DNA from 3 places in the Lysinibacillus sp. FSL K6-0102 genome. Region 3 is predicted to be linked to each of the others. Evidence: riboswitches for the same ligand, from Rfam matches in the RefSeq annotation. Region 3 holds a riboswitch; each other region holds the start of a gene.
What was found. Region 3 has a riboswitch for thiamine pyrophosphate ahead of thiM (hydroxyethylthiazole kinase). Riboswitches for the same ligand answer to the same signal wherever they lie in the genome.
Positions count from the first base shown of each region.

Region 1: another riboswitch for thiamine pyrophosphate. It lies ahead of thiC (phosphomethylpyrimidine synthase ThiC); the one in region 3 lies ahead of thiM (hydroxyethylthiazole kinase).
Region 2: another riboswitch for thiamine pyrophosphate. It lies ahead of thiW (energy coupling factor transporter S component ThiW); the one in region 3 lies ahead of thiM (hydroxyethylthiazole kinase).

Region 1 covers NZ_JBBOPH010000001.1:242,861-246,927, reverse strand. The annotation lists gene NYE73_RS01185 (catalase) at 1-71, shown strand, start outside; gene thiC (phosphomethylpyrimidine synthase ThiC) at 195-1,973, opposite strand; TPP riboswitch at 2,114-2,228, opposite strand; gene NYE73_RS01175 (AEC family transporter) at 2,289-3,218, opposite strand; gene NYE73_RS01170 (methyl-accepting chemotaxis protein) at 3,329-4,067, opposite strand, start outside.
Region 2 covers NZ_JBBOPH010000001.1:874,162-878,228, forward strand. The annotation lists gene NYE73_RS04040 (VWA domain-containing protein) at 1-1,342, shown strand, start outside; gene thiW (energy coupling factor transporter S component ThiW) at 1,498-1,998, opposite strand; TPP riboswitch at 2,093-2,200, opposite strand; gene NYE73_RS04050 (MFS transporter) at 2,267-3,463, opposite strand; gene NYE73_RS04055 (ABC transporter substrate-binding protein) at 3,955-4,067, opposite strand, start outside.
Region 3 covers NZ_JBBOPH010000001.1:3,592,130-3,596,196, forward strand. The annotation lists gene mbcS (acyl-CoA synthetase MbcS) at 1-1,373, opposite strand, end outside; TPP riboswitch at 1,564-1,661, shown strand; gene thiM (hydroxyethylthiazole kinase) at 1,745-2,512, shown strand; gene thiD (bifunctional hydroxymethylpyrimidine kinase/phosphomethylpyrimidine kinase) at 2,500-3,324, shown strand; gene thiE (thiamine phosphate synthase) at 3,314-3,958, shown strand; gene NYE73_RS18265 (alpha/beta-type small acid-soluble spore protein) at 4,029-4,067, opposite strand, start outside.

The DNA of each region.
Region 1 (4,067 bases), 3.3 Mb from region 3:
AAGCGATGGGTCTTTCCTTAGAAGGTATGGACCTTACAAATCCATATGTAAAACAACCAACAAACGTTTAATATTCCACTTTATTATTGATATCCAAATCCAACTTTCACTCCATGTGAATCCACTATTCACATGGAGTTTTTTGATTAAGAAAAGGCCTATGTCTATTTTTTTGACATAAGCCTTTTCTTTCATTATTGGTAAATTTGACTGCCTGCTTTTTTAAACTCCTCAGCCTTTTCTTTCATACCTTGATGGATCGCTTCAGTCGTATTCAAATCCTTATCTTTCGCATAATTACGAATATCCTGTGAAATTCTCATGCTACAGAATTTAGGCCCACACATAGAACAAAAGTGTGCTGTTTTTGCTCCCTCTGCTGGCAGTGTCTCATCATGATATTCCACTGCACGCTCGGGATCTAGTGACAGATTGAATTGATCACGCCAACGGAACTCAAAGCGCGCTTTAGACAGTGCATCGTCTCGTTGTTGTGCACCTGGATGACCTTTTGCTAAATCAGCAGCATGTGCAGCAATTTTATAAGTGATAACGCCCACACGAACGTCCTCGCGATTCGGTAAACCAAGATGCTCTTTCGGTGTCACATAACAAAGCATCGCTGTACCAAACCAGCCAATCATGGCTGCCCCAATGGCTGATGTAATGTGGTCATAACCTGGAGCAATATCTGTTGTGAGTGGTCCTAATGTATAGAAGGGCGCTTCCTTACAAACCTCTAATTGCTTGTCCATGTTTTCTTTAATCAGATGCATTGGTACATGACCTGGTCCCTCAACCATTACCTGAACATCATGCTGCCAAGCAATCTGTGTTAGCTCGCCTAGTGTTTCAAGCTCTGCAAATTGTGCCTCATCATTGGCATCTGCAATTGAGCCTGGGCGTAAACCATCACCTAAGGAAAAAGCAACATCATAGGCTTTCATAATTTCACAGATTTCCTCAAAGTGTGTATACAGGAAATTCTCTTGATGATGATATAAACACCACTGTGCCATGATAGAGCCACCTCGAGATACAATACCTGTCACACGATTTGCTGTTAGTGGTACATAGCGTAAAAGGACACCTGCATGAATGGTGAAGTAATCCACACCCTGCTCAGCTTGTTCTATGAGAGTATCACGATAAACCTCCCACGTTAAATCCTCTGCTACACCATTTACCTTTTCTAAAGCCTGATAAATTGGCACTGTTCCCACTGGCACTGCAGCATTTCGAATAATCCATTCTCTAGTTGTATGAATATGTTTACCAGTCGATAAATCCATAATATTATCTGCGCCCCATCGAGTTGCCCAGGTCATTTTCTCAACTTCTTCTGCAATGGAAGAAGATACAGCAGAATTCCCGATATTCGCATTGATCTTTACATGAAAATTACGCCCAATAATCATTGGCTCTGCCTCAGGGTGATTAATATTAGAAGGCATTATAGCACGCCCAGCTGCAATTTCTGAACGTACAAATTCAGGATCCATATTTTCACGAATCGCTACAAACTCCATTTCAGGCGTTATAATTCCCTTTCGTGCATAGTGAAGCTGTGTCACATTTTTACCTTTTTTAGCACGCAAAGGCTTTCTCGCCAACTCCGGGAAGACATTTTCTTGAATACGCGGGTCATCAACATGACGAAAGCCATTATCCTCCGGTTTAATGGAGCGTCCCTCATATGCTTCTACATCCCCTCGCTCTTGAATCCATGCATTTCGTAAGGCAGGTAAACCTTTCGTAATATCTACTTGGTAGGCTGGATCTGTATAGGGCCCACTTGTATCATATACTCGAATAGGAGCATTTTCTTCATTTCCAAAACTGCCTGTTGTCGGACTTAATGCAATTTCTCGCATAGGTACTAGAATATCTGGGCGTGATCCTTCCACATATACTTTTTTGCTTCCTTCAAAGCTGGACATAATGGTAATATTCTTTTCACTAATTGCTGACATGAGCTACTTCTCTCCCTTAAATTTATTTTGATATAAGGACCGATTCTAGCTCACCCCAACAATCCAAAAAATAAAGGCCGAATCCAAAATAATTATTTGGATCCGGCCACGAATGTAAAGGTCTATTGATTGCATACTCTGCAATAGCTTCTTAACTTTCCCACGCTGGTATGAGCCAGATCAGGTCCAAAGGGTCAAGAAACTTCGTAGCGTTTCCCTCTCAGCCTGACTCATCAGACTCCCCTAGTTAATACTATTTAGTTTGATGCTAGTGTAGCAGATAATACTAAGAGATGGAAGTTATTTTTTATCTTGCTAGGTAAATAATACTTCTGCAAAATAGATCACAATGGTTACAGTTATACAGCTTACAATGGTTGAAAATAAAACAGCTTGCGCGGCTGTTGCTGATTCTACATCATATTCCAATGCTAGACTAGAACTATTGCGGGATGTTGGAAAGGCACTAGCTATAAACAGTGATTGTGCGACGACTCCATCTAATCCCAATATATAAATAATGGCCAATGCAACAGATGGTCCAATAATTAGTCGCGTAAAACAGCTGATAAAGACGGTTTTATTAAACATTGATTTCATCTCTAGTTGTGATAATTGCGCACCTAAAGTAATTAGAGCCACAGCAATAAATCCATCTGCCACATGTTCTACTGGTATTTTGATAAACTGTGGAATACCGATATCAAAATAATTCATAGCGACACCTATAATCAGCGCATGAATAATAGGCATTTTAAAGAAATCCTTGATGATTGTCATACCTGACTTTGTAGAAGAAATTAAATTGTATAAACCATATGTATACGTAGTCATATTTTGAAAGATTACGAGCATGACCTGAATGGCTACTCCAATAGGTTGCGTGGCAAATATCATTTGAGCCACTGGAATACCGTAATTACCCGAGTTAATGAGCACAACACTATTTTTAAAGACAGCTGCCTCTGTTCTAGCTAAACCTAACCCTTTTGCCATAAAGTGACTGAGTATCATTTGACTACCGATAAAGAGTACAATAAATAATCCGACCTCTCCCAGTACAGTTAATTCCACATGTGTTTCATATAAATTTACAAAAACAGCTGCTGGCATAAAGCAATATGTAATAAGCTGAGACAATGCTTTTAAATTAAAGCGAAATTTCTTTTGTAGTATAGCGCCTATTACAAGTAACACTAAAATAGGTACAACAATTTGAAAGAAAATCATTCCGAGATACATCATATCAATGTCCCCCTTCCAGTGTTAATAGTAGTGTTGAATTCCTTCTAGGTCAATTTCTCCGGCTTTCACCATAAAGAAGACTGCCTCTATATTGAAGGCAGCCTTTCTTTTTAAGCAAGCTTAAATCGGTTTACAACTTCTTGTAGCTCGTTTGAAATATCGTTCATATTTTGAATAGACTCTGCTACCTTTTGTAATTCTACTTGTTGATCCATTGCAGAAGCACTTACTTGTTCCGCAGAGGCTGCTGTTTGCTCTGAAATAGCCGAAATACTTTGGATAGCCATGATTGCCTGATTTTTATGCTCTAACATGCTAGATAGTTTATTCATTAATTCACTAATAGAATTTGCAATTGAACCCGACAAGTCACTGCTATCTTTAAATGCTAGTTGCGTGCTTTGTACGGACTCATTTTGAGATTGCATTAAATCTGCATTAGATGCAATCACAGCAACCGTCTGCTGAGAATTTTCAAGAATACTTTCTACTGTACTCTTAATAATTTCTGTTTCATTCTTAGATTGTTCTGCTAGCTTTCTAACTTCCTCTGCAACTACAGCAAATCCTTTACCATGTTCACCAGCACGTGCAGCCTCAATACTTGCATTTAAAGCTAGCAGATTAGTCTGCTCGGTAATGCTTTGAATCGAAGCAATAATCTGATTAATATTGGCAATATTAGAAGCTAATGATTCCATTTGCTGCTGGATACGCCCATTCATTTCATTTGTCTCCATATTACGTTCTCTTAAACTTTCAACCTCATGCAATCCTTTTTCCGTTGTTACACCTGTTTTATGAGATAGCTCATCCATTTCGTTAGAAAGAGCCGTAATAGCATCAATC
Region 2 (4,067 bases), 2.7 Mb from region 3:
GCAAGGCTCGAAGCTTGAGCTTGCTAAGGAAGCAGCGGCACGTTCTGTTGAGATGTTGCGAGACGAGGATACATTAGGATTCATCGCCTTTGATGATCGTCCTTGGGAGATTATAGAGACAGGGCCTCTTAACAGTAAAGAAGAGGCTGTGGATACTATTTTATCAGTAACACCTGGTGGGGGAACAGAAATCTATAGTTCATTAGCTAAAGCCTACGAGAACCTTGCTGATTTAAAGCTCCAACGTAAGCATATTATCCTCTTAACAGATGGGCAGTCACAGGCAGGGAACTATGAGGATTTAATTGGTGAAGGGAAAGAAGAGGGTATAACCTTATCGACAGTAGCGATTGGACAAGATGCCGATGCGAACTTATTAGAAGCGCTTAGTGACATGGGCAGTGGACGTTTCTATGATGTGATAGATGAGCAAACCATTCCTTCTATTTTATCTCGAGAAACAGCTATGATTTCCCGCACCTATATTGAGGACAATCCATTCTATCCGGCAATTTATAATGCAGCAGGATGGAACTCACTGTTTGCTAATGGTGTCCCACAAATGAATGCATATATTGGGACAACGGCAAAACAGGGGGCTACTGTTGTAGCAAAAAGCGAGAAAGAAGATCCTGTGTTAGCGCAGTGGCAATATGGTCTTGGTAAAACATTTGCCTTTACATCTGATTCAACGGGTAAATGGACAGGAGATTGGGCAAGATGGCAGAATTGGGGAGCATTTTGGCAAACACTTATTTCTCAAATGCTACCAAGCTACAATGATGTAGCCTATGATGTAAGATTGGAAGCAGATGGTTCCTTTATGATTACAGACCCTACAAATGAAGCCGCATTTTTAGATATTGTAGCGGTAAATGAAGCAGGGGAGGAGCTAGAAACACAACTTGAAACCATTTCCGCATCTCAAGTTCGAGCTGTAGTACAAGCTGAACCTGGATTAATTTTCTTCCGTATAGCAGATGAAAAGCAGGCCATTTATCAGGCAGGGCTAAGTGTTCCTTATAGTGCTGAATACGAACTACTCCCTGTAAATAACCAACTGATAGAAGAGTTAACTCAACGAACAGGAGGCACTGTTTTAAAGGAACCACAAGATGTCTTCCGTGACTTTACGACAAAAGGAGCAGATCGGCAAAATATTGCCACATGGCTACTCTTAGCAAGTATGCTTCTTTTCTTTATTGATATTACGATAAGACGTTTTGGTTGGAATTTCCTAACGAATGCGAAGAAAAAAGAGCCGCTGGTTGAGGAAAAAACTATAGAAGCAGAAGACACAAATGTAGCACAGTTGTTAAAAGGCATGAAAAAACGATCTTAAAATAGAGGAAGCAGTGCAAACTCGAATAGTTTTGCACTGCTTTTTTATATTGCATGAAATAAAGAGTTATCCCCTTTGTAAAGAGGGTAAATGAGAAGAAAAGCGATCCAAATTGGACTACCCCAGCTCAATGAATGCTCATAATTCAATCTCTCTCAATAAAGAGAAGAATTAAACCTCTTTACTAGCTCTGTTTTACGCAAGCTACTCGCAACCATTACACCTAAAATAGCACCGATCGTACTTGATGTTAAAAAGGCTGGTAGGAAGAAGAATGCTGCTACAGATGTTCCCATGAATAATTTTGCATAAGGGACGGCAATAAGTGAAGCCAGAATGCCCGTTCCGATAACTTCTCCGATACCAGCTAACCACATTTTATTGCTATATTTATAGGCAAGGGCAGCACAGAACGCGCCGATGATACTACCAGGGATAGCTAGTAGAGAGCCTGTTCCAGTAAGGATACGAATGATGGCAGTGACAAAGGCAACTATAACTGTTGGTACGGGTCCAAGTATAATGGCTCCTATCACATTAATAGCATGCTGAACGGGGTAAGCACGTGCGATTCCTGTAGGGATGGATACGAAAGTAGAGCCTGCAACAGCAACGGCTACTAATAAAGCCATGACTGTTAATTTACGAATTGACATAAAGTTCACTCCTTTTGGTAAAGTTCGTGAGGAAAAATAAAAAGGCCACCCCCTTTAAACAATAGGAAGCGGCCTTGTGTGTGTATAGTGACAACAGCAAGTAGCGCCACTTCCCTCCGCTAGTGTGAACTAGATCAGGTTCAAAGGGTCCGTATATTACCATATACGTCTCAGCCTTTTAAAGACTCCCCTAGTGGTTAAAATCATTCAATTTTGTGAATCAACAATAATGTAACATACTGCTAAAAATAGTCAATGATTTTTCAGACTATTTTGTATCGGGATGCATTAAATGAGGTGCTTTTTTCACTGTCCAGATGAGCGCTAGGAAGAAACAGGCTAATAATATGATAGAACCGAAAATATATGGACTATTCATATTCCAGTCAAATAATAAACCTGCCAAAGCGGGTCCAATCATATTTCCGAGGCTCATATAGGCATTATTCAAGCCCGCAGCAAATCCCTGCTCTTTCTCTGCAAGCTTTGAGATGAGTGTATTAACAGCTGGACGAATTAATGTCGTTGCTGTAGAGAAAATTGTTGCTACAACTAAAATAAGGGCAAAGCCAGAAACAAATAATATTAAGAAAATAGCAACGGATGCAATAAATAAATTTACTAGTACTACTTTCATTTCACCATAACGATTGAACAGTGGTGTAATAATAAACATTTGTACTACTACTCCAAAAGCACCACCAACAACTAATATAATCGCTATATCTACAGGTGTGTAATTAAACTTTTCTGTCACAAATAATGACAATGTCGTTTGGAAATTTGCAATTCCAAACGAGAACACCAGCATAATTATGAGCATAACAAAATAAGGCATATGTATGGAACGAGCCATTTGCTTCGCCAGATTGTCTTGCTTTTGTTTCTGTTGAGCAGTGTTTGGTTTGGTAGAAGGTAATAAAAAGTAAGATAAAATAGATGCTACAATGGCTGCAGCTCCAGCTGTGAAAAATGGGAAATGTAAGCTTACCTTTGCTAAAAAGCCACCAATACCAGGTCCAATCATAAAGCCAAGAGACATAGCGGCACCCAACATCCCCATACCTTTCCCACGTTCTTCATAGGTTGTGACGTCAGCGACAAAAGCCATAATAGGAGGTGCAACAAATGCGGAACCTAGACCACCTAAAAATCGTGCTAAAAAGAGCATCCATACATCTGTAGCAAGGCCAAATCCGATTTGTGCAAGACCTGTTACGATAAGACCGAAAATAATTAAATTTTTTCGTCCGTACTGATCTGAAAGATTCCCAGCAATAGGAGAAAATACGAATTGAGCTAAGGCGAACGTTGCGATTAGCATACCTAGAACTTGTCCTGCTGCACCAAATATTTTTAAATACTCTGGCATGACAGGAATAATAATGCCAATACTCCCCATTGCGATAAACATATTAAACATTAAAATATACAAAGCCGCCTTATTGGACTTCTGCTGGGTCATCGAATGAACCCCCTTTTTGTAATCAAATATAGTACAGTCTATCATAAAGAATTATTGCTTGGCTAATAGTTAAGATTATAGTACTGGTTCTATATTTAGAATGGTTTTCCACAAAAGTTTTTATCCACGCACCTATGCATGATGAAATAATACATTTTAGTCATAAAAGTTGAGGGAAAAGAAGCTATGGGAGGATAAATTAGTAAAGCAACCACAATTGAGGGACTTCTCTTATAAAGGGAGAATTAAAAATTTGGAGAGTCTGTCTGTAATGGCATAAAGCATGGCTATAAATTGTAGCGATGTTGAGCGTTAGAAGTTATGGACTATCAAAAATACACTAATGTGAGAATCTATTAAAATTCAGATAAAATATTTTATAAATATAATAATGCAAATAGTCGATTGAAAATGTTCTTAGTTTAATAAACAGTTAGATAAGCAGAGAAAAAAACTAGCGAATTGGTGTGAAAACCAATTCGCTAGTTTAATTATCTGATACTCATTTTAAATTCTAAAAATAATTCGTTGTATTTCCCTAAATAATCAGGTCCTAAATTTTTGTAGACCTCTAATGTATCGCGTTGTTCTTCAGAAGGATAGT
Region 3 (4,067 bases):
CCACGGACTTTATCAGGACTCGCAATGACAGCAGCCTCTTTTACGGTTGGATGCTTCATTAAAGCATCCTCTACTTCAAAAGGGCCAATTGTATAGCCTGAGGATATAATGACATCGTCTCCTCGACCATCAAACCAAAAGTAGCCATCTTCATCTTTATAGGCTCGATCTCCTGTAATATACCAATCCCCACGAAATTGTAAATTTGTACGTTCAGGATCATTTAAATATTTTTTAAAGAGTGCTGGTGTTTCACGATGTACAGCAATATCACCCACTTCTCCGATTGTAACGGGTTTGCCCAAATCATTAATAATTTCAACAGTGTTGCCGGGAGTAGGTTTCCCCATAGAGCCAACTCTTGCTTCCATCCCTACCATTGTGCCCACCAATAATGTATTTTCCGTTTGTCCATAGCCATCTCGTACTTGTAATTTGAATGTTTCCAAGAATACTTTAATGACCTCACTATTTAATGGCTCACCAGCTGATACGGCTTGGCGAATGGCACTTAGATCATATTCATGTAAATTTTCAAGCGCTGCCATAAAACGATATTCAGTTGGTGTACAGCATAGTACATTAATTTTGAATTTCTCAAGCAATGCTAGATAAGAAGCTGCATCGAATTTACCTTTGTAGACAAATGCAGTAGCACCACTACCTAAAGTAGCTAGAAACGGACTCCATATCCATTTTTGCCATCCTGGTGCTGCAGTTGCCCAAACAATATCATTTTCTTGTACACCCAACCAATGTGGTGCTGTTGTTCGTAAATGTGCATAGCCCCAACTATGCGTATGCACTGCTGCTTTGGGATTTCCTGTTGTTCCACTTGTATAGGCTAAAAATGCATTGTCTGTGCTTTTTGTTGGGATAGGATTTATGTAGATTGTAGGTTGATTATGCATTTTTTCAAGTATGTTCTGCCAAGGTTTGTGCGCATTTCCTATGACAAATTGCAGTAAGCCTTGTAAATTTCCTACTTGATCAAACTGTTCGATATAGGGTTCAAATGCAATAACTGCTTTAGCATTTGCATGATGAATTCGATACTCAATATCCTTTGTTCTTAACATTTCAGAACTTGGAATAATGGTTAAACCCGCTTTCAATGCAGCAATATATACAATATATGCTTCCACAGAGCGTGGGACCATCACTAAAATGACATCACCTTTCTTTAAACCTTGCTTGGTGAATACATGTGCTACTTGATTTGCTTTTTCCAATAAATGTGCATATGTAATACATTGGATGTCTTGGTTTTCTTCATAAATGATTAAAGCATTTTTGGCTGCATCCTGAGCATATTTTTCAATTTCCTCTACTATGTTATACCATTCTGGTGCAACTAAATCTTGTCTTTTCATGGCAATTGCCCCCTTTTGTTATGACACATTATAAAACTCTTTTTTCAGCATTTTCAATGGTTTGTGCTTAATTTCGGTAAAGTCATGACAACTATCATACCCTCCTATATGGCATCGGTCACATTTTATCTATAGGAAAACTTGCTATTGAATACAAATGAAAAGTATGGTACATTTTGGTCAACTAAAAGCAAGATTGCAGGGGGACTCGTAAGAGTTGAGAAGGTAAAACCTGACCCTTTGAACCTGTTAGTTAATACTGACGTAGGGAGCAATAAACATCGTTTTCAGATGAAAGGCTCTTTTCGTGCATTTTTACACAAAAAGAGCCTTTTTTGCATGCTTACGTCCATCCCTAAAGGAGGACTACAATGATTTTTCAAACAATTCGTCAACAGCAACCACTTATCCATTGTATAACCAATTATGTAGTGGCAAATTTTCAAGCAAATGGTTTATTAGCGATAGGTGCTTCACCAGTAATGGCCGATGACTACCAAGAGGTAGAGGAGATGGTGGCCATTGCTCAAGCATTATTAATTAATATTGGAACACTTAATGATCGCACAAAAAGTGCCATGTTATTAGCAGGTGAAAAAGCCAATAAACTTGGTATTCCTGTTATTTTAGATCCTGTCGGAGTTGGAGCCACAACTTATCGTAAGGAAACCGTAAGATACTTACTTGAAAACATACACTTTGCCGTGATTCGCTGTAATCTCGGCGAGCTAGCAGCAATAGTTGGTGTAAATTGGCAACAAAAGGGTGTAGATAGTGGTCATGGCACTATCGCTACGGAATTAGAAGCCACATCATTGGCTCAACGCTATCAATGCATTGTTATTGTCACAGGAGAACGCGATTTTATAACTGATGGCAAGCATAGCCAATGGATCGCTGGTGGTCATCCACAAATGACGGAAGTAACGGGTACAGGTTGTTTACTTAGCGCAATTTGTGGCGCAGCCTATAGTGTAAGCCATAATCCTTACCAACAATTAACAGAAACACTTACTTACTATAAAAAAGCAGGTGTACTGGCATCCGCATTTACTGCAGACATTGGTGATTTTCAAATAGCCTTACTCAATGCTATACATCGCTTATCAAAGGATGGTGCAGCTTCATGCATATTGTAACAACAATCGCTGGCTCAGATAGTGGTGGAGGCGCGGGTATACAGGCTGATTTAAAAACATTTCAGGAATTAGAAGTGTTCGGTACTTCTGTTATTACTGCTCTAACTGCTCAAAATACTTTGGGTGTAACAGGTGTTTGCCCTATTGACGTTTCCTTTATAAAAAAACAATTAGAGGCCTTAGTAGAAGATTTTCCAATCGCTGCGATTAAAACAGGAATGCTTTATTCCTCAGAAATTATCAAAGCAATTGCACACCAGATCAGGGAGCTAAACATTCCACTGATTGTTGATCCGGTGATGATTGCAAAAGGTGGGGAAAGCCTATTACAGCAAGAAGCTATCGATGCCTTACGCTCAACTTTATTACCACTTGCTACGGTTGTTACGCCCAATATACCCGAGGCAGAGACACTTACTGGGAGATCTATTCATCATTTTGAAGATATGAAAGAAGTAGCTCAAAGCTTGTTACAGCTAGGTGTACAATGTGTCATCATTAAAGGTGGTCATATAGCAGATCCACTTTATGCCATTGATTATGTATTTTGCAAAAATGGACGTTCTTTTTCTTTGCAGTCTCCACGAATCCAAACAAAAAATACGCATGGTACTGGATGTACATTTTCCGCAGCACTTACTGCTTTTCTTGGACAAGGATTTGCTCTGGAAAATGCCATTATGGAAGCTAAAAAATATATCCAATTAGCTATTATGTTTAATTTATCGATTGGAAATGGTCATGGACCCACTAATCATTTTGCTTATCAACAGTATAAGGAAGGCTGTGAGGTGATTATTCATGAAACGTGAGGATTTGGAGCTTTATTTTATTATGGGTACGAGCAATGTTCCTCCTCAAGAACAACCTATCTATATCCTAGAAAAAGCCTTGCAAGCAGGCATTACAATGTTTCAATTTCGTGAAAAAGGTCCTCACGCGTTAACTGGACTTGCCTATGAACAATTTGCACGCCAATGCCAAAAACTATGTCATCACTATCATGTGCCCTTTATCATTAATGACGATGTTGATCTAGCGATACGACTAGGAGCTGATGGTGTTCATATCGGACAAGATGATTTACCTGTAAGTGTAGCACGTAAAAGAATCGGGAACATGATTCTTGGTGTATCTGTCCATTGCGAGGAAGAATTGCAAATAGCTATTAACCATCAAGCTGATTATGTTGGTATCGGTCCAATCTTTCCAACATCCTCTAAAAGTGATGCACAACCACCATGTGGTACATCTTTTTTACAGGAGGCTCATTCATTACATCCTGAATTACCAATTGTAGCAATCGGTGGAATTAATTTCACAAATGCACATTCTGTATTTCAAACGGGGGTTGATGGTGTTGCTGTTATTTCAGCTATTTGTCAAAGCAAAGATGTTGATCATACAGTAGCTACATTTAGATCCTTATCTCGTATAAATAAATGATCAATAAACAAACTAAAACCAGTGCCTTTTACGGTCACTGGTTTTAAGTTTATAAATGCTTAATCAGCATTTATTGGTTGTTGTTTGGCATACCTTTTAATTGAGATTC